2 regions of the Ralstonia edaphi genome follow, and region 1 is predicted to be linked to the other one. Evidence: riboswitches for the same ligand, from Rfam matches in the RefSeq annotation. Region 1 holds a riboswitch; the other holds the start of a gene.

Evidence for each region. Region 1 has a riboswitch for glycine ahead of gcvT (glycine cleavage system aminomethyltransferase GcvT). Riboswitches for the same ligand answer to the same signal wherever they lie in the genome.
Region 2: linked by a shared signal. The riboswitch ahead of R2669_RS01170 (D-amino acid dehydrogenase) and the one ahead of gcvT (glycine cleavage system aminomethyltransferase GcvT) in region 1 are both predicted to bind glycine.

Annotation. Positions count from the first base shown of each region.
Region 1 covers NZ_CATWHI010000014.1:211-9,079, forward strand. The annotation lists gene R2669_RS24740 (UvrD-helicase domain-containing protein) at 1-2,021, opposite strand, end outside; gene R2669_RS24745 (hypothetical protein) at 2,295-2,621, shown strand; glycine riboswitch at 3,022-3,119, shown strand; glycine riboswitch at 3,132-3,259, shown strand; gene gcvT (glycine cleavage system aminomethyltransferase GcvT) at 3,389-4,516, shown strand; gene gcvH (glycine cleavage system protein GcvH) at 4,564-4,944, shown strand; gene gcvP (aminomethyl-transferring glycine dehydrogenase) at 5,013-7,952, shown strand; gene R2669_RS24765 (L-serine ammonia-lyase) at 8,102-8,869, shown strand, end outside.
Region 2 covers NZ_CATWHI010000001.1:245,370-259,610, reverse strand. The annotation lists gene ggt (gamma-glutamyltransferase) at 1-1,056, shown strand, start outside; gene R2669_RS01205 (4-hydroxyphenylpyruvate dioxygenase family protein) at 1,136-2,209, opposite strand; gene R2669_RS01200 (MFS transporter) at 2,291-3,481, opposite strand; gene R2669_RS01195 (shikimate dehydrogenase family protein) at 3,486-4,319, opposite strand; gene R2669_RS01190 (MFS transporter) at 4,339-5,724, opposite strand; gene R2669_RS01185 (IclR family transcriptional regulator domain-containing protein) at 5,967-6,734, opposite strand; gene R2669_RS01180 (bifunctional sugar phosphate isomerase/epimerase/4-hydroxyphenylpyruvate dioxygenase family protein) at 6,865-8,751, shown strand; gene R2669_RS01175 (porin) at 8,873-9,937, shown strand; gene R2669_RS01170 (D-amino acid dehydrogenase) at 10,007-11,260, opposite strand; glycine riboswitch at 11,406-11,511, opposite strand; gene eutC (ethanolamine ammonia-lyase subunit EutC) at 11,576-12,376, opposite strand; gene R2669_RS01160 (ethanolamine ammonia-lyase subunit EutB) at 12,397-13,779, opposite strand; gene chrA (chromate efflux transporter) at 13,904-14,241, shown strand, end outside.

The DNA.
Region 1 (8,869 bases):
AGCTTCATCTCAGCGATATAGCGCGACGGCTCGCACACCACCGTCTCCCGCGCTCGCTTGCGCTTCTTGCACCAACTGATATGCAGGCTGCGCTGCGCCCGCGTGATGCCCACATACATCAACCGCCGCTCTTCTTCGATCTTCTCGTCGGTCAGGTCGTCGTCTTCACGACAATGCGGCAGGATGCCTTCCTCCACACCCACCAGAAACACGTGCGGATACTCCAGCCCCTTGCTCGCATGCAGCGTGGACAGGCGCACCGCATCCGGATCCTCTTCCTTGCCTTCGAGCATGCTGATCAGCGCGATGGTCTGCGTGAGTTCCAGCAGGTTCTTGCCGGTGTCCATCAGGCCATCGGCGTTGTCGAAACCGGTGGCCTCTTTGTCGTCACCTTCGTCGTCATCCTTCTCCGGCTTGGTGCCCTTGCGCTTGAGCCAGTCGAGAAACTCCAGCACGTTGGTCCACTTGTTCTGCGCCTGGCGCTCGTCGTAGGTGTCGTACAGGTAGGCCTCGTAGTGGATGCCTTCCATCATCTCGTCGAGCAGCGTGGCGGCGGGCTCCTTGGCGGCGCGGTCCGAGAGCCGCACGATGAATTCGCAGAACACCCGCAGCGGCTCCAGCTGGCGCGGCGCGAGTTGCGCTTCGATGCCGCCCATCATCGCCGCCTCGAACAGCGACACCTTGGCCTGTCCCGCGAATGCGCCCAGCACTTCCAGCGTCGCATTGCCCACGCCGCGCTTGGGCGTGGTGATGGCGCGAATGAACGCAGGATCATCATCCGCATTGGCAATCAGCCGCAGATACGCGCACAGATCCTTAATCTCCGCCTTGTCGAAAAAGCTCTGCCCTCCCGAGAGCACATACGGAATGCGCTCTCGGCGCAGGATCTGCTCGAACAGGCGCGCCTGAAAGTTGCCGCGATACAGGATCGCGTAATCGCGAAACTGCGCGCGGCGCTCGAACTTGTGGGCGGACAGCTTGAAGACGACGCTTTCGGCTTCGTGTTCTTCGTCATTCGCGCTGGTCACGTTGATGGCATCGCCCATGCCGTGCTCGCTCCACAGCGTCTTCTCGAACAGCTTCGGGTTCTGCGCGATGACTGCGTTCGCGGCGTTCAGGATGCGCACGGTGGAGCGGTAGTTCTGCTCCAGCTTGATCACCTTCAGGTTCGGGAAATCCGTCTGCAGCAGCTTGAGGTTGTCGAGCGTCGCGCCGCGCCAGCCGTAGATGGCCTGGTCGTCGTCGCCCACCGCCGTGAAGGCCGGCGCCCGCAGGTGCGAACCGCCCGCGAGCAGCTTCAGCAGCTGATACTGGCAGGCGTTGGTGTCCTGGTATTCATCGACGAGGAAGTAACGCAGGCGGTTCTGCCACTTCAGGCGCACGTCTTCATTGCGCGCGAACAGCTCGGCGGGAATGCGGATGAGGTCGTCAAAATCCACCGCCTGATACGCATGCAGCGTCGCGACGTAGTTGCGGTAGACGAGCGCAGCCTGGTGGTCGTCGACGTTGTTGTTGGCGAGCGCCTCGGCAATCGCGGTGTCCGGATCGACGAGACCGTTCTTCCACAGCGAGATCGTGCTCTGCACGCGGCGGATCAGCTGCTTGTCGGTCGTCGCGAGTTGCTCTTGGATCATGCCGAAGCAATCGTCGGAATCCATGATCGAGAAACGCGGCTTGAGGCCGACGTGTTCAGCCTCGGCGCGCAATATCTGCACGCCAAGGGAGTGGAACGTACAGACCGTCAACTGCTTGATGGGAATGCGCTTGCCGTCTTCGCGTGTCTTGCCGTCCATCAGCTTGGCCACGCGCTCCTGCATTTCCTTGGCCGCCTTGTTGGTAAACGTAACGGCGGCGATGTGCTTGGGCTCGAAGCCCTTGTCGAGGATCAGGTGCGCGATCTTCTGCGTGATCACGCGCGTCTTGCCCGAGCCCGCCCCCGCGAGCACCAGGCATGGGCCGTCGAGGTAGTGCACAGCTTCGGATTGGGCTGCATTGAGCCCGTGGGCGAGACCGGAAGACATGGGGACAGGCGGAAGAAAAAGCAGGCGGGAACGACAGCGGAGGGCGATGGTAGCACGGCGCTTTTGCGTCGATTGAGCAGATGGCAAACCCTTCACCGGGGCGCCAGCGGAGGTGCCCGATACCGCACCGTATGCGTTTGCGCCCCTCCCTTTTCGCAGGGGCGTTACATCGCTTACGCGCCGTTACACGAACGCCGTACACGGCGCTCCTCAGCACGCCGTTATGGACGGGACAGCGGCTGAATCGGTCGGCCGCTCATCGGAGAACGCACCATGAACCGCATCGTCAAAGCCCTGGCCATCAGCGCCGTCGCCCTGTCTGCCACCACGGGCGCCTTCGCCCAGACGCAATGGCAAAAGGACCACCCGCGCCGCGCCGAGGTCAACCACCGCCTCGCCAACCAGAACAAGCGCATCCACAACGAAGTGAAGGAAGGCGAAATCACCAAGAGCCAGGCGCGCCAGCTGCACAAGGAAGACCGCCAGATTCGCCAGGAAGAGCGTGACATGGCCGCCCAAAACGGTGGGCACATCACCAAACAGGAACAGCGCACGCTGAACCAGCAGGAAAACCAAGTCAGCCGCCAAATCGGCAAGTAAGTCAAAGCAAGAGCAGCCACACCCGCACTCCGACCACACCCGAACAAGGCGCTCCCGCCCGCGCCCCGACGGTGTGGCCGTTGTCTTTGGCCTTTGACGTTCCTGCCCTAGATGGCGCCTTGAATTTCTGTTGCAGGGAGGAAAAAGGAAGGGAAACTGTCTGAGCGAAGCGAGTTTTTCCCTTCCCCTCCCTGCGACATAAATTCAAGGAGTCTTCCGCCATCTCGGGCGCGCCTTTCTTTTGCTTACTTTTCTTTGGCAAGACAAAGAAAAGTAAGTCGGTCCCGGCAGGGAACGAAAGGGGGATGGACCACAAGCACAAAAAATCCAGCCCTCCCCCCAACCCGAAACCGCCAAGTCCACCCCAATTGACAATCCCATCCCCCTTCCGTAAATTCCGCCCATCCATCCGGGAGAGCGTGCCCGCCGTACACGGCAAGGCGCCGCCGAAGGGGTAGCACCCGAAAACTCTCAGGCATCCAGGACCGGGCGGATCGGCGGACATGCGTCCGACCGCACTCTGGAGAGCTGGCGCCGCACGACCACTGCGGGCGCCCACCGAAGGGGCTCACGAACGGCGCGCACCGCTATGCGCACCGCTTCGCAATCTCTCAGGTACCAAGGACAGAGGGGCCATCTGCGCAGCTTGTTGATCTTCATGGCGTCACCATGAGGGATCAGGCTGCGCGGGTGGCCTTTTTGCTTTTCTGGTTCCCGATCCATGCGCCGCGCCCAAGCCACGGCGGCGCACTCAGCCGAGAGATTCCATGACGCTCCAACACACGCCGCTCAATGCCATCCACCGCTCGCTGGGCGCCCGCATGGTCGACTTTGGCGGCTGGGACATGCCCGTCAACTACGGCTCCCAGATCGAAGAGCACCACGCCGTGCGCCAAGATGCCGGCATCTTCGACGTCTCGCATATGTGCGTGGTCGACCTCACCGGCGCGCGCGTGCGCGATTTCCTGCGTGGGCTGCTCGCCAACAACGTCGACAAGCTGCAGACGCCCGGCAAGGCGCTCTACAGCTGCATGCTGAACCCCAAGGGCGGCGTGATCGACGACCTGATCGTCTACTTCTTCCGCGAAGACTGGTTCCGCCTGGTGGTCAACGCCGGCACGGCACCGACCGACCTGGAGTGGATCGTCGCGCAGAACGCCGCCGCCGGCACCGACGTGACCATCACGCCGCGCCGCTCCGACAACAATGCGGGCGCCGAGCCGCTGGGCATCCTGGCCGTGCAGGGCCCGAACGCGCGCGCCAAGACCTACGCCGCGCTGCCCGGCACGCAGGCCGTGGGCGATGCGCTCAAGCCGTTCAACGCGGGCTTCGTCACCGTGGAAAACGTAGGCGAGGTCATGGTCGCCCGCACCGGCTACACCGGTGAAGACGGTTTCGAACTCGTCGTGCCGGCCTCGCAGATCGCGGGCGTCTGGGAGCGCCTGCTGCAGGCCGGCGTGCGCCCGGCAGGCCTGGGCGCGCGTGACACGCTGCGCCTGGAAGCCGGCATGAATCTCTACGGCCAGGACATGGACGAGCATGTTTCCCCGCTCGACGCCGGCCTCGCCTGGACGGTCGACCTGCAAAGCGAACGCGACTTCACCGGCAAGGCCGCGCTGCAAGCCGGCGGCCAGCGCGAGCAGTTCGTCGGCCTGATCCTGCGCGACAAGGGCGGCGTGCTGCGCGCCCACCAGAAAGTCATCACCGCCGCCGGTGACGGCGAGATCACCAGCGGCACGTTCAGCCCGAGCCTGTCGCTGTCCATCGCACTGGCGCGCCTGCCCAAGGACGTGGCCATCGGCACCGACGTACAGGTCGAAATTCGCGACCGCAAGTTGACCGCGACTGTGGTTAAACTGCCGTTCGTGCGCAATGGCAAGGCGCTGGTCAGCTGAACATCGAATCTGCATTCCCAAATACCCATCTTCCGGAGAAACCTTTCATGAGCAACGTCCCCGCCGATCTGAAGTACACCGAACACGACGAGTGGATCCGCGTTGAAGCCGACGGCACGCTGACCATCGGCATCACCGACTTCGCGCAGGACGCGCTGGGCGACATCGTCTTCCTGGAGCTGCCGGAAGCCGGTCGCGCCGTTGCCAAGGACGAAGCGATTGCCGTGGTCGAATCGGTCAAGGCTGCCTCCGACATCTACGCCCCCGTCTCGGGCGAGATCATCGCCAACAACGCCGACGCAGCCGGCGCACCGGAATCCGTGAACGCAGGCGCCTACGACGCCTGGCTGTTCAAGATCAAGCCGACCAACGCCGACGACGTGAACGCCCTGATGTCGGCTGCTGATTACGAAGCCAAGATCGGCTAAGCCGGTCACCCCAAGCCGATGTGCCTGACCCGCACATTGGCGCTTTGCCTGAATTTCGAGCCCTTGCCATGAACGCTCCGCACCCCGCTTCCTCGGCGCTTGCCGCCGAACGCCCGACGTTGGCTGACCTGGAGGCGCGCGACGCCTTCGCGCACCGCCACATCGGCCCGTCTGCCGACGAGCAGACCGCCATGCTCGGCACGCTCGGCTACACCAGCCGCGCCGCGCTGATCGACGCCGTGATCCCACCGGCCATCCGCCGCCAGGACGGCATGCCGCTGGGCGAATTCACGCAGCCCCTGACCGAAGAAGCGGCCCTCGCCAAGCTGCGCGGCATCGCCGGGCAGAACCGCGTGGTCAAGAGCCTGATCGGCCAGGGCTATTACGGCACGCACACGCCGGGCGTCATCCTGCGCAACATCCTCGAAAACCCCGCCTGGTACACGGCCTACACGCCGTATCAGCCGGAAATCTCGCAGGGCCGTCTGGAAGCGATGCTGAATTTCCAGCAGATGGTGATCGACCTGACGGCGATGGACATCGCCAATGCGTCGATGCTGGACGAAGCGACCGCCGCGGCTGAAGCCATGACGCTGCTGCAGCGCATCGGCAAGTCGAAGTCGACCGTGTTCTTCGTGGCAGACGACGTGCTGCCGCAAACGCTGGAAGTCGTGCGCACCCGCGCCGAGCCGATCGGCGTGCAAGTGGTGACCGGGCCGGCGGCCGACGCTGCCAAGCACGACGCGTTCGGTGTGCTGCTGCAATACCCGGGCGCCAACGGTGCGCTGCTGGGCGATCTGGCGACCTACCAGGCGCTGACGGACGCCGTGCACGCCGCCGGCGGCCTGGTGGTTGCCGCGGCTGACCTGCTGGCGCTCACGCTGCTGGCCGCGCCGGGCGAATGGGGCGCCGACGTGGTGATCGGCAACACGCAACGCTTTGGCGTGCCGTTCGGTTTCGGCGGCCCGCACGCCGGCTACATGGCCGTGCGCGATGCGTTCAAGCGCTCGATGCCGGGCCGACTGGTCGGCGTGACGATCGATGCGCAAGGCAACCCGGCCTACCGCCTCGCGCTGCAAACGCGCGAGCAGCACATCCGCCGCGAGAAGGCCACCTCGAACATCTGTACCGCGCAGGTGCTGCTGGGCGTGATGGCGTCGATGTACGCCGTCTACCACGGCCCGCAAGGCCTGAAGCGCATCGCCCAGCGCGTGCACCGCCTGACCGCCACGCTGGCCGCCGGCCTGCGCGCGATCGGCTACACGCTGGAAGCCGATGCCTTCTTCGACACGCTGACCGTCGCCACCGGCCCGCGCACCGCCAACCTGCACATCGCTGCGCAGGCGCGCGGCATCAACCTGCGCCAGATCGACGACGCGCGACTGGGCATCTCGCTGGACGAGACCGTCACGCGCGCCGATGTCGTGGCGCTGTGGGAAGTCTTCGCGCATGCCGCCCACGCGAGCGCGCCGGACTTCGACCAGACCGAAGCGGGCGTCGCCGATGCGTATCCGGCCTCGCTCATCCGCCAGAGCGCGTACCTGACGCACCCGGTGTTCAACGCGCACCACTCCGAGCACGAAATGCTGCGCTACCTGCGCAGTCTCGCCGACAAGGATCTCGCGCTCGACCGCACGATGATCCCGCTGGGCTCGTGCACGATGAAGCTCAACGCCACCGCAGAAATGCTGCCGGTGACGTGGCCCGAGTTTTCGAACATCCACCCGTTCGCGCCCGCCGACCAGACTGTCGGCTACCGCGAGATGATCGACCAGCTCGAGCAGATGCTGTGCGCCGCCACCGGCTACGCCGCCGTGAGCCTGCAGCCGAATGCCGGCTCGCAGGGCGAATACGCCGGTCTGCTGATCATCCACGCCTACCACGCCAGCCGTGGCGAAGCGCACCGCAACGTGTGCCTGATCCCGTCGTCGGCGCACGGTACGAACCCCGCATCGGCGCAGATGGCCGGCATGCAGGTGGTCGTCGTGGCCTGCGATGAGCGCGGCAACGTCGATCTGGCCGACCTGGAGAAGAAGGCGGCCGAACACAGCAAGAACCTCGCGGCGATCATGATCACCTACCCGTCCACGCACGGCGTGTTCGAGGAAGGCGTGAAGCGCGTCTGCGAAATCGTGCACAGCCACGGCGGCCAGGTGTACGTGGACGGCGCCAACATGAACGCCATGGTCGGCACCGCCGCGCCGGGCCACTTCGGCGGCGACGTCTCGCACCTGAACCTGCACAAGACGTTCTGCATTCCGCACGGCGGCGGCGGCCCGGGCGTTGGTCCGGTGGCCGTGGGTGCGCACCTCGCGCCGTTCCTCCCGGGGCGCGCGGCTTCCGGTGAAGACGCGAGCAAAAACATCGGTAACGTGTCGGCGTCGGCGTTCGGCTCGGCGTCGATCCTGCCGATCTCGTGGATGTACATCGCGATGATGGGCGCCGCGGGCCTGACCGCCGCCACCGAGACGGCCATCCTGTCGGCCAACTACGTGGCCAAGCGTCTCGCGCCGTACTACCCGGTGCTGTACACGGGCGCGCACGGCCTGGTGGCCCACGAGTGCATTCTCGACATCCGTCCGCTGCAGAAGGAATCGGGCATCAGCAACGAAGACATCGCCAAGCGGCTGATGGACTTCGGCTTCCACGCACCGACGATGAGCTTCCCGGTGCCGGGCACGCTGATGATCGAGCCGACCGAAAGCGAGCCGAAGGTGGAACTCGACCGCTTCATCGACGCGATGATCGCCATCCGCGGCGAAGTCGACAAGGTGATCTCGGGCGAATTCGACCGCGAAGACAATCCGCTCAAGCACGCGCCGCACACCGCAGCCGTGGTGATGGCCGATGACTGGTCGCACAAGTACACGCGTGAGCAGGCCGCCTACCCGGTGGCATCGCTGCGCGCACGCAAGTACTGGCCGCCGGTTGGCCGCGCCGACAACGTCTACGGCGACCGCAACCTGTTCTGCGCCTGCGTGCCGATGAGCGAGTACGCGCAAGACTAAAGCCGGCGACCCAGCGCGATTGCCATCGCGCCGCGCCTCAGGCGGCCGCCTCGCACCACGGGGCGGCCGTTTGCGTCTGAACAACCCGAACGCGGGCGGCCACAAGCCGACTCGCCCCTTTTGCAAAACGCCCCCCGGAGCCTTACCCCATGGCTGTTTCTGTTTTCGACCTCTTCAAGATCGGCATCGGCCCGTCCAGCTCGCACACCGTCGGGCCGATGCGCGCCGCGCTGATGTTCGCCTCGGGCCTCGAAGCCGACGGCCTGATGCCGCAAGTCGCCAGCGTGCGCGTCGAGTTGTACGGCTCGCTCGGCGCCACCGGCAAGGGCCACGGCACCGATCGCGGCGTCATCCTCGGGCTGATGGGCGAGGCGCCGGACACCATCGACCCCGACACCATCGAAGACAAGCTGGCGGCGCTGCGCGCCTCGCAGTCGCTGTCGCTGCTGGGCCGCCACCCGGTGCGCTTCACCGAGAAGGAGCACATCGCCTTCTATCGCCGCGAGGCGATGGCCGAGCACCCGAACGGCATGAAGTTCCATGCCTTCGATGCGGCCGGCGAGCGGCTGCGCGAGGCGCGCTACCTGTCGGTGGGCGGCGGCTTTGTCGTCACGGCCGGTGCGCCGAATACGCAAGTGCTGGCCGCGCACGACCAGTTGCCGCATCCGTTCCGCAGCGGCAAGGAATTGCTGGCGATGTGCGAATCGACGGGCAAGTCCATTGCCCGCCTGATGCTCGAAAACGAATTGACGTGGCGCACCGAAGCCGAAGTGCGCGCCGGCCTGCTCAACATCTGGCACGTGATGCAGGCGTGCGTGTCGCGCGGCTGCCGCACCGAAGGCGAACTGCCGGGCCCGTTCCACGTGCGTCGCCGCGCGGCGGAGCTGTATTCGCGGCTCACGGTGCAGGCCGAACGC
Region 2 (14,241 bases), on a different contig from region 1:
ACCGACGGCTTCTACAAGGGCTGGGTCGGGCAGGCCATTGCTGCATCGAGCAAGGCCGGTGGTGGCCTCATCACGCAAGAAGACCTCGTCAGCTACAAGACGCGCGAACTGGCGCCGGTCGAGTGCGACTACCGTGGCTACCACGTGGTGTCGGCACCGCCCCCGAGCTCGGGCGGCGTGATCATCTGCGAAATGCTGAACATCCTGGAAGGCTATCCGCTCAAGGACCTGGGCTGGCATTCCGCGCAGGCGACGCATTACCAGATCGAAGCCATGCGCCACGCCTATGTGGACCGCAACAGCTACCTGGGCGATCCGGACTTCGTGAAGAACCCGCTGGACCGCCTGCTGAGCAAGGACTACGCAGCCAAGATCCGTGCCGTGATCGACCCGAAGAAGGCTGGCGTGTCGAAGGACATCAAGCCGGGCGTCGAGCCGCATGAAGGCAGCAACACGACGCACTACTCGATTGCCGACAAGTACGGCAACGCGGTGTCCGTCACGTACACGCTCAACGACTGGTTTGGTGCGAAGGTCACGGCCGCCAAGACGGGCGTGATCCTGAACGACGAGATGGACGACTTCACTGCCAAGGTCGGCGTGCCGAACCTGTACGGCCTGGTGCAGGGCGAGGCCAACTCGATCGCCCCGGGCAAGCGTCCGCTGTCGTCGATGAGCCCGACCATCGTCACCAAGGACGGCAAGCCTGTCATGGTGGTGGGCACGCCGGGCGGCAGCCGCATCATCACCGCCGTCATGCTCACCATGATCAACGCGATCGACTACGGCATGAACGTGCAGGAGGCCGTCGACATGCCGCGCTTCCATCAGCAATGGCTGCCGGATGTGACCAACGTCGAGCCGTATGCGCTGTCCGAAGATACGCGCAAGATCCTGACGTCGATGGGCCATAACCTGGGTGCGCCGCAGCCGGCAAACCATCTGGCGGCGATCATCGTCGGTGCGCCGTCGCTGGGCGGCAAGCCGGTCGGCAACAACCGCTTCTATGGCGCGAATGATCCGCGTCGCAACACGGGGCTGGCAGCTGGTTATTGATCGGCATCGCAGCACCCGCAGTACGAAAAAAAGCCCGCCGAAACTTGGCGGGCTTTTTGTATGCGACGTTTCCCCGGGATCAGGCCGCCGCAGTCAACACCGGCAGATTGCCCTCGCCGAATCCGTGGTGCCCGCGCCGCTGCACGATCTCGAAGAAGATTTCGCCCGGATGGCGCTTGATGAAGGTCTGCAGGAACAGTTTGGGCACGCCGCCGACGATTTCGCCGTCGACCAGGATGCCGTATCGGCGCAGGGCGTCCAGATCCAATCCATGGCCGGGCAGTCGCGCGTCGACGGTGTCGTAGTAGTGCGCGGGTGGCTCGACGAAGGTGAGCCCGTTGGCGGCAAGCGCGGTGGCGGTGCGCAGGATGTCGTCGGTGGCCAGCGCAATGTGCTGCACACCTTCGCCGGGGTGGTCGGGCAGGTAGGCGTGCATGAGGTGCGCGCGGTGCGTGCCTTCTTCATAGAGCGGAATCCGGATCATGCCGCACGACGACACCATCACGCGGGAATCGGCCGCGACGTGCCAGTTGGCGTGCAGTTCGTGGATTTCGCTGAAGCCGAGCTGATTGCGGTAGAAGTCGATCCAATCCTGCAGGCGGCCGGGGCCGACGGTCTGCGTCAGGTGGTCGACGCGCGCCAGGCCGACGCCGGCGTGGTGCCAGTCCTCATACGCGGTAGCCGCATCCAGCGGCCGGAAGTCGATGTCGTAGATGGAGATGTCGCCCAGGCCGCCCCGAGTACCGTGCTTGCCGCGCCAGCGGTCGACAAAATACAGGTGCGTATCGCCCACGCCCTGGATGGCCGGTATTACCAGCTCGCTCGGGCCGATCGGCTCGGCCTCGGCCGGCCATGCGCCCAGTTCGACGGCGCGGTCGTAGGCGTGCTGGGCATCGTCGACGCGGATACCGATGGCGCAGATGCCGACGCCATACTCCTCGGCCCAGCGGTGCGCAAAGGAATCGGCCTCAGCGTTGACGAGGAAGTTCATGTCGCCTTGCCGGTACAACGTGACGTCCTTGCTGACGTGCCGCGCGATGGCCTTGAAGCCCAGCGATGCGAACACTTGGCCGAGCGCTGCCGGCGCTTGCGTGGCGAACTCGATGAACTCCAAGCCGGCGGTCTTGAATGGCAGGTCGGCGTTGCGGCTCATGGTCAAACTCCTGTGGCTGAAGCAAAGAATGCAGACACCGCATTGTGTACCACGCGCGTGGCAATGCGCATCTCGCAGTCGCTATGCGGCAGCGCTTTGTGGATTCGGCTGGCTCTTCAACTTCGGCAGCCAAAGGAACGCAATGGACGCCAGCACGGTGCCGGCAAGCATCATCGGCACCACCATGGGCCAGGCACCGAGGGTGTGCGATGCGTCGTCAAAGGACGCGGCGGTCTGCCCCAGGCAGAAGGCCGCCAGCATCATGATGAAACCCGACCATGACACGGCACGCCCGGCAAGATGTGGCAGCTCGCCCACCGCGCCCGCCTGGCCGCAAGGTTGATGAATGCCGTGGCCCATGCAATAGACGGCGTGCCCGAGCAGCAGCGGCCACGCGTGCCCGGGAAGCAGCCAGCAGCCCAAGCCCTGGATGCCGGCGCCGATTAGGCTGAGCGTTGCGCCTTGCTGCACCGTCCGCACAAGGCTCTGGCGACGCAGCAGGCGCCGGCAGCCGGTCGTGCTGAGGATATAGACGAGCGAGCCGCCGGCCGGTATCCAGCCATACAGCTCGGGTGACAGGCCAAGGTACGCGATATAGACCATCGGCGAGAGCAGCAGGAAGCAGAACATGCCGGCGTAGGTGGTCGCCGCCAGCAGCCCCCAGACGCGAAAATCCGCGCTGGCAAAGATCTCGCGCACGCTGCCCGCCTGAGTGTGTGTCTCCTGCCGGGTTTCGGCAAAGCCGTACCAGCACATCGCCCAAAGCACGAGTGCATAGAAGCTCATGCCCGCCAGTACCCAGCGCCAACCTGCGTGTTGCGCGACAAAGGCGCCGATGATCGGTGCCATCAACGCCACGAAGCCCAGCCCCGTCAGACCACGCGCCATGACGTGCGGACCATCGCGTGCGGGGTGCAGGTCGCGTACGGCAGCGCGCGCGCACACCAGGATGGCGGCCATCGAGAAACCTTGTACGGCGCGTGCGGCGGTCAACATGGAGGCGGTTGTCGCCAGCGCGCCGGCCAGCGCACCCATGGCATAGCACGCGAGCCCGATCAGCAGCACCTGACGCCGGCCAAACCGATCTGCCAGGCTTCCCATCGGCAGCTGCCCAATGCCAAAGGCCAGCGCGAAGACCGTGAGGCTCGTGCTGGCCGATCCCAGCGTCTGCGCAATGGCTGGCAGGGCGGGGAGGTAACTGTCGGTCGCGACCGGCTGCGCCGATAGCAATAGCGGCAGCAGCAGGGCAAAGCTCAGAGGGCGACGCGTCATCGGGTCAGTAGGCGATGGCGGCGCTGCGCCGCAGTTCATCTGCGGTGGCGGTGCCGAAGCCGAAGAACTCCAGATACGCGGGAATCATCTCGAACAGCATGTCGGTGCCGACCTGGACGTCGCAACCCTTGTCGAGCGCCGCACGCAGCAGCGGCGTGTACTCGGATTTCATGACGACCTCGCCGACAAAGCAGCTCGGCGCGATGCGGGCCACGTCGAAGGGCAGTGGATCGTCTTCCTTCATGCCGACTGGCGTGGCGTTGACGACCACATCGAAGCCGTCCGGATCATTCGAACCGGTACGCACCACCAGCGCGGGGTAGTGCTCGCGCAGACGTCGGCCCAGCGATTCAGCCGATTCTGCGCGGGTGTCATACAGGGCCAGCTCGCCCACCCCCGCAGCGGCCAACGACGCCGCAATCGCCGAGCCGACACCACCGGCTCCCGAGAGCAGCACACGCGCGCCTTCGAGCTGGCGTCCCTTGCGCTGCACGCCGCGCACGAAGCCGGCACCGTCGAACTGGTCGCCCAGCAACGTGCCGTCATCGCGCTTGAGGACCGCATTGCAGGCGCCCGCAATACGCACGGCGGGCGTGACTTCATCGACCAGATCCACCGTCGTCACCTTGTGCGGCATGGTGATGAGGGCACCGCGCAGGTTGGTGAAACGGCAGATCGATTCGAAGCTCTGCGCGTAGTCCTCCGCCTTGACCCCCATGGGCACCACAACGGCATCGATGCCTTTTTGCTCGAACCAGGGGTTGTAGATCATCGGCGACTTGAATGTCTCGGTCGGGTAGCCGATGTGGGCGATGAGGGTGGTTTTTCCAGAAATCATGGTTCAGGAGAAGCGTGTTTCAGGCGGCCAAGGCTCCGGCCCGCTGGCGGGCATATTCGGCCTTGTCGACGGGTTGGGCGGCTGGCTGGCCCAGGTCGTCCATATGGATGCGATACGTCTCGCGTGCGGTCATGGCGGCCACGGCGGAAATCACCGTTACGCCAAAGGCAATGACGCCCACGGTCAGCCAGATGTTGGCGGCTCCCGGCGGGGCCACGGCGGTGAAGAGGGCCGGCAGCATGGCGGTGATGGCCGTGCCCACGTTCTGCGAAATCGCCATGGCCGACACACGGGTGCGCGTCGGGAACAGTTCCGGATAGAAGCTCGGGAAGACCGCGTTGTAGCCCTGATAGACGACGCCCCACATCAGGATCGACATGACAAATGCGAACGGCACGTTCTTGATGCTGATGGCGTACAGGTAGGCAAACGCGAGCACGCCAGCGAGCAGCGAACCGATCACGATCGGCGGCTTGCGGCCAATGCGGTCGGACAGGTCGCCAACATACGGAATGACGAGCACCGCAACGATGTTGCCCACGACCGGAATCCACAGGTAGATGTCCTTGGCGAAGCCGATGCCGTACGCCGGCTGCACGGCATAGGCTGCGCCAAAGATGGTCGCCACCACCGGAATCACGTTCATCAGCGCCATGCAGACCACGCGCAGCATGTCCGGCATGCTGTATTTGAAAGCGTCGATCACGGGCGAGCGCGGGCGGCCTTGTTGCTGCTGCTCAGCGGTAAAGGCCGGGGTTTCGTGCACTTCGCGGCGGATGACGTAGCCGGCGATGATGACCACGAAGCTCAGCAGGAACGGAATGCGCCAGCCCCAGGCGTTGAACTGGTCGGCAGGCATGTAGTGGGCAAGGGGCAGGAACACGGCGGCCGCCAGGATCTGGCCCGCCTGCACACCTTGCAGCGTAAAGCTCGCGTAGAAGCCGCGCCGGCCAAAAGGTGCATGCTCCAGGATCATCGAGCTGGCGCCCGAGATTTCGCCAGCCACGGCAAAGCCCTGGATCAGGCGCATGATCACCAGCAGTGTCGGCGCCCACAGGCCGACTTGGTCATACGTGGGCAGCAGGCCCACGCCAATGGTCGAAAAGCCCATCAGGAACATGCACCAGAGCAGCACGCTCTTGCGCCCGTGCGTGTCGCCCAGATGGCCGAGCACGAATGCACCGATGGGCCGCGCGATGTAACCCACCCCGTACGTCGCCAGCGACGCGATGATGGCCGTCTTGGGGTCGCCCTTGGGGAAGAAAATCTGCGGGAAGATCAACGCCGCTGCGGTGGCGTAGATGAAGAAGTCGTAGTACTCGAGCGCCGAGCCGATCCAGCCGCTGGCGGCGGCTTTTTTCGACTGGTGCTTGCCCAGGGGCTCGTGGGCAGGGGCTGCGGTCATGGTGGTCTCCGGGTTTTATCTGTGCGGCCTATCGTGCAATTCGCGCGATTCGTTCGATGAAGGGCCGTCTGTACACGCAACGCAGCGTAGTCCGCCCGCGGGGCGGCGCACAAGCAATTGCCGATTGCATTCGTTCGATAATCGCACAACATGGTGCGAATAACGTACGACTCAAGGGTTTCTCCGAGTCCGTACCTGTGTCAAAGCATGGCGTTCCGGGATAACGAGGGGGACGTGGCCGGCTACAGCACGCGCATGATCGACAGGGCCGTGTCCTGCAGCACCTGCAGCACGCGTTGCAATGCATGCTCCGTGGTTTCTTCACCGACTTGCATGTTCACGCTGAGTGCGGCGATCACGTTGCCATGCCGATCGCGCAGCGGTACCGCGACCCCGCGCACACCAATCTGCAGCTGCTGCTCGACCACGGCGTAGTCCTGCCGGGCAGCTTTGCGGATTTCATCGAACAGGCGGTCCCGCTGCAGGATCGTGTAGGGCGTATAGGGCGTCAGCACACAGGTTTCCAGCCACGCCTTGACCTTCTGCTCGGGTTGCGCGGCCAGCATCATTACGCCGGCCGAGGCCAGCGGCGCCGGCACGCGCGCACCCAGCACGAAGCCCGTGCTCATGACTCGGCTCGTACTGGTGCGCGAGATGAAGACGAGCTCCCAATCGTCCAGCACGCTCAGGTACGCCACCTCGCCGACGGCGGCCGTCACCTGCTGCAGGAACGGCTGCACCGTGCGCGGCAGGCGCGCCGAATCGAAGTACGACCAGCCCACCTTCAGCACGCGCGGCGTCAGGCTGAAGAGCGTCCCTTCGCTGGTGAGATAGCCCAGATGCTCCAGCGTCAGGAGGTAGCGGCGCGCGGCGGTGCGCGTCAGGCCGGTCAGCTCGGCGGCCTGCGTGGGCGTCAGCCTCGGGTGCTCGTGGTCGAACGCCTCCAGGATCGCGAGCCCTTTTTCCAGCCCGGCGATCCAGTCGCGCCGGTTCAGCGGTTCCTTCGTCATGGCGATAACCCTAAAAACGAGCGATATGTGCGCACGATTGTACGATCATCGCACGCTGTTGCGCGAATGCCGCTTGTGAGCGCGGGGTGTGCCCACCTACGCTGCGGGCATCGTCAGACAACGCATCGCCATGAATTCGCCCCGCGCAGCACGCCATCCCAAATGCATTGCCACCGTCTGCCTGTCCGGCACGCTGCCTGAAAAGCTGGAAGCGGCGGCCGCAGCTGGTTTTGATGGCATCGAGATCTTCGAAAACGATCTGCTGAACTTCGACGGCTCCCCGGCCCGCGTGCGGCAGATGGCGGCCGACCTTGGGCTGGCGATCCTGCTGTACCAGCCGTTCCGCGATTTCGAGGCCATGCCGCATGAGCTGTTCGCCCGAAATCTCGCCCGCGCCGAGCGCAAGTTCGACGTGATGACCGAGCTGGGCGTCGAGATGGTGCTGGTCTGCAGCAACGTGCAGGAGTTCGCCATCGACGATCCGGCGCGCGCGGCGGACGACCTGCGGCAGATGGCAGACGCAGCGGCGCGGCGCGGGCTGCGCGTAGGTTATGAGGCCCTGGCCTGGGGGCGCCACACGCGAACCTGGCGCCAGGCGTGGCAGATCGTACGGCAGGCTGACCACCCTGCGCTGGGGCTGATTCTCGACAGCTTCCATACGCTCTCGCTGGGCGACTCCCTGGAGGGTCTCAGCGATGTGCCGGCAGACAAGCTCTTCTTTGTGCAGTTTGCGGATGCCCCGAAATTGTCGATGGACGTGCTGTCCTGGAGCCGGCATCACCGCAACTTCCCGGGGCAGGGCGATCTGGCGGTGACGGACTTTGCGCGCGATTTGCTTGCCGCGGGCTATACGGGGCCGCTGTCACTGGAAGTCTTCAATGACGAATTCCGCTCGGCGCCCGCGCGGCTGACCGCGCTGGACGGCATGCGTTCGCTGCTCTGGCTGGAGTCCGAAGCTGGCGGTGCGGAGCTGCCGGCGGCGGCCCGGTTTGAAGGCGTGGATTTCCTGGAGTTTGCGGTGGATGCCGCGGCGGGCCGGGAGCTTGAAGCGCGCCTGCGCGCGCTGGGTTTCGCCTTTGCCGGACACCACCGCTCCAAGGCCGTTGACCTGTATCGGCAAGGCCGCGTCAACGTGATCCTGAACATGGAGCAGGACAGCGCGGCGTCGGAGCATTTCGAGTTGCACGGGCCCTCTGTCTGTGCGATCGGCCTGAAGGTGGACGATGCCGAGCGCGCCATGGCACGCGCGCGCGAGTTGTGCGCCCAGGAATGGCGCGGGCCGGTCGGGCCGAGGGAGCGCAGCATTCCGGCGCTGCGCGCCCCGGACGGCACGTTGCTCTATCTGATCGACGATCGCCAAGCCGATCGCAGCATCTACGAGAACGATTTTGTCTTGCTGCCGCAGGTGCAGGACGAGGCAGCAGGGTGGGCATCGATCGACCACGTTGCACAGGCGCTGCCGGCGCATCGGCTCGACAGCTTCGTGCTGTTCTACCGCGCCATCTTTGGCATGCACGCTGAAGCGATGCAGGAGATTGCCGACCCGTACGGTCTCGTGAAGAGCCGGGCCATGGTGAGCCCCGATCGCAACGTGCGGATTCCGCTCAGCGTGTCGGAAAGCGGGCGTACGGCCACCGGCCGGTTCATTGCCGCCTACGCGGGCTCGGGCGTGCATCACATTGCCTTGCGCACCGAGCGGCTGTTCGAAACCATTGAAGCCATCGACCGCGGTGCCGCACGTCTGCAGCACGTGCCGGAGAACTACTACGACGACGTCGCTGCCCGGCTCGGGCTCGACGATGCACTGGTCACGCGCCTGCACGACGACGGCCTGCTCTACGACCGCGACCCGCACGGCGATTTTCTGCACACCTACACCGAACCGTTTCGCGAGCGCTTCTTCTTCGAGCTTGTCCAGCGCAACGGCTACCTCGGCTACGGCGCCGCAAACGCCGCCGTGCGCATGGCGGTGCAGGCGCAACTGAGCCGAGGCGCCACCACTGCGGCTGACCACTGAGTCACGAGAATTCTGGCGCTCACGGTTGTGCGGCCGTGCGCGCTATCCACGCAACACCGCGGTTGCCCGGACAGCCGTCGCACATCCATACCCATCACACCAAAGAGGAGACAAGGGAGCCATGAACAAGACAATGATTGCCGCATTGGTGCTCGGAGCCACGAGCGTGCCAGCGGCAGCGCAAACCGCGAGCGGTGTCACGCTCTATGGGCTGATCGACACCACGATCCGCTACAGCACGCACGAAAACGCGGCAGGCAACAGCAATCTGCAGATGATGGACGGCGTGCTGACCGGCAGCCGCTGGGGCCTGCGCGGCACCGAAGATCTGGGCGGCGGCACCAAGGCCATGTTCATCCTCGAATCGGGCTTCTTCCCCGATACCGGCGGCAGCCAGCAGGGCGGACGTCTGTTTGGGCGCACCGCGGTGGTGGGCCTGGAGGGCGACTACGGCAAGCTGTACCTGGGACGCCAATACACGCTGGCGCATGAAGTGCTGTCTTCGTATGAGGCGATGGCGTTCGCCAACAACTCCATCGTCGGCTATCAAGGCGGCAACTACACCGGCCTGCGTTACGACAACACGGTCAAATACATCAAGTCGTTCGGCGGCCTGCAGCTTGCCGGCGCATGGACGTTTGGCGAGGCGGCTGGCAGCTTCAGCAAGAGTTCGGCCGGCGCCGGCTCGATCGTCTACAGCATGGGGCCGGCTGAAGTGGGCGCCGTGTACCAGGTCACGCGCGATGTGTCATCGGCGTTCTTCGGGGCGGTGCCGGCAGCGCAGGCCAGCAAGCAGACGGTCTGGGGTTTTGGCGGCAAGCTCGATACGTCGATTGCCACGTGGTACCTCGGCTATACGAACAGCCGTCTCGACGTGGCCGACTACAAGAACCAGGCCGCCTATGTTGGTGCAAAGGTGCCGATCTCCGGCGCACTGAGCTTCATCGGCACCGTGCAGTACGACTGGATGAAACATCTTGATGCCAGCGGTAAGCGCCTGACCACCGCTGGCATGCTCGACTACGCCTTCAGCAAGCGCACCGACGTCTACGCCGAAGTGGACTACACCCGCCTGCAGGGCGCCTGGGTTGCCCTGAACAGCGCGGCCGCATTCAACAATTCGGGCAACACGTATGGCAACAACTCGCGGTTGGGCGTGATGCTGGGCGTGCGGCACAAGTTCTGATCGCTTGGTTCATTCCCGCAATGAAAAAAAGCCCGCCAGTGTTCCGGCGGGCTTTTTTTCATGCTGCGATCAATGCAGCGGGCAATCTCGCGAGATCACCTCGCCCACCATGGCAGCGGTCGCGCCAGACAGCGTCCAGCCCAGATGCCCGTGGCCCGTGTTGTAGAACACGCGCGCGTGCCGCCCACGGCCGACGCGCGGCATCATGTCCGGCATCATCGGGCGTAAGCCGGCCCATGGCACCACGCGCGACGTGCCAATCGCAAAGTTGCGGCGCGTCCAGGCCACCAGCGGTTCGATGCGGTCGGCGCGGATGTCGCGATTGTAGCCATTGAACTCTGCCGTACCGGCCACGCGGAAGCGGCCCGCGCCCAGCCGGCTTGTCACGATCTTTGCGCTCTCATCGAGCAGGCTGACCCACGGCGCGCCTTGCACGCTGGCATCGTCGTCCAGGTGGACCGTGATCGAATAGCCCTTGACCGGATACACGTTGATGCGATCGCCCACCAGTTGTGCGATATGCCGGCTGCCCACGCCTGCGCACACGACCATCGCATCTGCGGCAAGGTCCTGTACGACATTCGCCGAGCTGGTGGAAAGGCGGTCATCGAGTGTGGTTTGCAACAGCAGGCGCACGCCGCTTTCGGTGGTTTCCACACCGCGCACATCCACGCCGTGCATGAACCGCACGCCGCGCTTCTCACACGCCTGCGCCAGGCCACGCGTGAACTTGTGGATGTCGCCCGTGGCGTCGGATGCGGTGAAGTAGCCGCCGTAGTAGTTGCCGCGCAGCGTCGGCTCAATGGCGGCAATCTCCTCGGGGCTCACGGCGTGGCGCTCAAGCCCGCCGGCGACGAGCAGGGCGTTGGCCTTGCCTGCTGCCGCAAAGCTGGCCTTGTCGTGATAGACGTGCAGGATGCCGCGCTTCTGCAGGTCGAAATCGATCTGCTCCCGTTCGGCCATCGCAAACAGATGCTTGCGTGCCTCGATGGCCATGCGGGTGGTTTCGATGGTGTTGCGGCGGTAGTGCGCGATGCTGGCGACGAACTCGCCGATCCACGAATACTTGTGCCACGAGGGCTTGGGGTTGAGCAGCAGCGGAGCGTCGTTGCGCAGCATCCATTTGATGCCCTTGAGCAGCGTGCCGGTGCTGTTCCAGACTTCAGCGTTGCTGGCGGAAAGCTGGCCGCCGTTGGCGAACGAGGTTTCCATGGCCGGATACAGGTGGCGGTCGAGCACCGTGACCTGATAGCCGAGTTGCGAAAGCGTGTAAGCGGTAGTGACGCCAGATATGCCGGCGCCGACGATGACGATGTGCGTCATGGCGGTCCCTATGGAGTGATGTCATGACCGGACGATCCGGTCGGCTCACCCCATCTGTCTTGGGACCTGAGAGCTTGGGCATCAGCAGCGCTGGCGCCTTCCCCTTCGGTGGGCGCGCGCGTGCACGCCTCTCTCCAGATTCGCAGTCGACGCCACAGTCCTTTTGCCTGAGAGTTTCCGGGGTGGTTGCTCCATCGGCGCCGGGCGTTACGCGTATGCGCGTTGGGCCCGGTCTCTCCTGCGGCGTGTTGCAGCTGTCGTTGGTACGTCAGCCGCGCCTGCGTGCTGCCGGTGTGGGCAGCGGGAGGGAGTGTGTCATGGGTTCTGACGTTCGGCAAGTCGGGCTGTACCCGAGGCAACAGCAGAAACGGGTGGGGTGTCGTCCTTCAGGTCGACGCCGCTGCGGCCGAGCGCCAACGCGCCGTTGAGCAGGAACACCAGCCGGCTCGCCGCCTGGTCATAGGTCAGGCCTGCCGGCCGCACATTGGAAATGCAATTGCGCTCCGCATCGGAGCGGCCAACACGCGGCGCGTAGGTCAGGTAAATGCCTAGGCTGTCAGGCGAACTCAGCCCCGGTCGCTCACCGATCAGCATCACCACCTGCCGCGCGCCCAGCAGCGCACCGATCTCATCCCCCAGCGCAACGCGGGACTGCTCGGCGATAACCACGGGCCCGATCGACCAGTCGCACGGCAGACGCTCGCGCACGCTGCACAGCAGGGGCACGGCATGGCTCTGCACCGCCAATGCGGAGAGCCCGTCTGCAATCACGAAAACAACGTCGAATGGCTGTGCTGGCCGCAACGCGCCGAGTTTTGCGCGGCTCGCATCGTCAAGGCGGCGGCCAAGGTCGGGACGGCGCAGATACTGGGCGCGATCGGCGGCCGCACTGTGGGCCGTCACCGCCGTGAAACCCGCTTCCCCAAGTACTGCCGCCACCGCGGCGCTATCGAGCGGCAGGTGCACGGCATCGCGCGCCTGGGCATGCGCCACGCCAAAGGCGAGCACGGCGTCGGTGGTCTGGCTGTTGCCGGCGCGGCCCAGCGCGATTCGGGCGTCAGTGAAGGCACGCAGATGCGTCCACGGATTCAGCTGACCCAGCGTGTGTTTTGGCATGTTCGGCTTCCTCAGGGATTTCACAGCGCGTGAGCCAACTGCAGCAGCGGTTGCCGCGCCGTCGCGTCTTGCAGGCGGCCGGCAGCATCGACGATGCCCATGCCTTGCAGCCACGCCTCGAACTCCGGTGCGGGCCGCAGGCCGAGTGTGTCGCGCAGATAAAGCGCGTCATGAAACGACGTGCTCTGGTAGTTCAGCATGATGTCGTCAGCGCCCGGCACGCCCATGATGAATTGGACGCCCGCCACGCCAAACAGCGTCAGCAGTGTATCCATGTCGTCCTGATCGGCCTCTGCGTGGTTGGTGTAGCAGACGTCGCAGCCCATCGGCAGGCCCATCAGCTTGCCGCAGAAGTGGTCTTCCAATCCGGCGCGGATGATCTGCTTGCCGTCATAGAGATACTCCGGGCCGATGAAGCCGACGACCGTATTCACCAGCAAGGGCGAGAACGCCCGCGCTACGGCATAGGCCCGCGCTTCCATCGTTTGCTGATCGACGCCGTGGTGCGCGTTGGCCGACAGCGCGCTGCCCTGGCCGGTCTCGAAATACATCACGTTGTTGCCAACCGTGCCGCGCGAGAGGCTTTGCGCTGCGTCATGGGCTTCGCCCAGCAATGCGAGGCTGATGCCGAACCCCGCATTGGCTTGCTCGCTGCCAGCCACCGACTGGAATACCAAGTCGACCGGGGCGCCCTGGTCAATGGCGCGCACCGTGTTCGTCACGTGGGTCAGCACGCACGACTGCGTGGGAATGGCGTAGCGGTTGCGCAGCTCATCCACCAGTTGCAGCAGCGAAACGATGGCGCCGAGATTGTCCCCGGCAGGGTTGATGCCGATGGTCGCGTCGCCGCAGCCGTAGAGGAGGCCATCGATGACCGACGCAGCAATGCCTTTGGGATCATCCGTCGGGTGATTGGGCTGCAGCCGGACTGACAACCGGCCCGGCAAACCGATGGTGTTGCGAAAGCGCGTGACCACGCGGCACTTGCGGGCCACGGCGATCAGATCCTGATTGCGCATCAGCTTGCTGACCGCGGCGGCCATTTCTGGCGTGATGCCCGCGGCGACGCTCGTCAATGTCGCGCTGTCGGTCTCGTGCAGGAGCAGCCAGTTGCGAAATTCGCCCACGGTGAGCGAGGCGATCGGCTCGAAGGCCTGTGCGTCGTGCCGATCCAGAATCAGGCGCGTGACCTCGTCGTCTTCATACGGCACCAGCGCTTGGTTGAGGAAGACCGACAGCGGCACGTCCGCCAACGCCATCCGTGCGGCCATGCGTTCGCCCTCGCTGGCCGCGGCGAGGCCCGCCAGGTAGTCGCCGGAGCGCGCCGGACTGGCTTTGGCCAGGAGCGTCTTGAGATCGTTGAACACATGGCGCTGTGCGCCAATGGTGTGGGCAAAGTGCATGATGGGATACGCGGCAGAGTCCGATGACGGTGACGGCGATGCCTATCCTGCCACTTTAGTTGCCTTCCAAGCCATGGCGGCAATGTTCTAATACGCGTTTCTCAAACATCGATATCCCGCCCCGATGACCGCTTCCGCCACACCGTCCCGCACACATCAAGCGGGCTCTGCCATGGAAGTGCTGGCGGTTTTTCTCAAGCTGGGGCTCACGAGCTTCGGCGGCCCCGTCGCGCATATCGGTTACTTCCGCCGTGAGTTCGTGGAGCGCCGGCGCTGGCTCGACGACGCAACATTCACCGATCTGGTGGGGCTGTGCCAGTTTCTGCCGGGGCCTGCCAGCAGCCAAGTCGGGTTTTCCGTCGGCTTGCTCCGGGCCGGATGGCGCGGCGGTTTGGCGGCATGGTGCGGCTTTACGCTACCTTCCGTCCTGTTGCTGCTGGCTTTTGCAATGCTCGCGCCGAG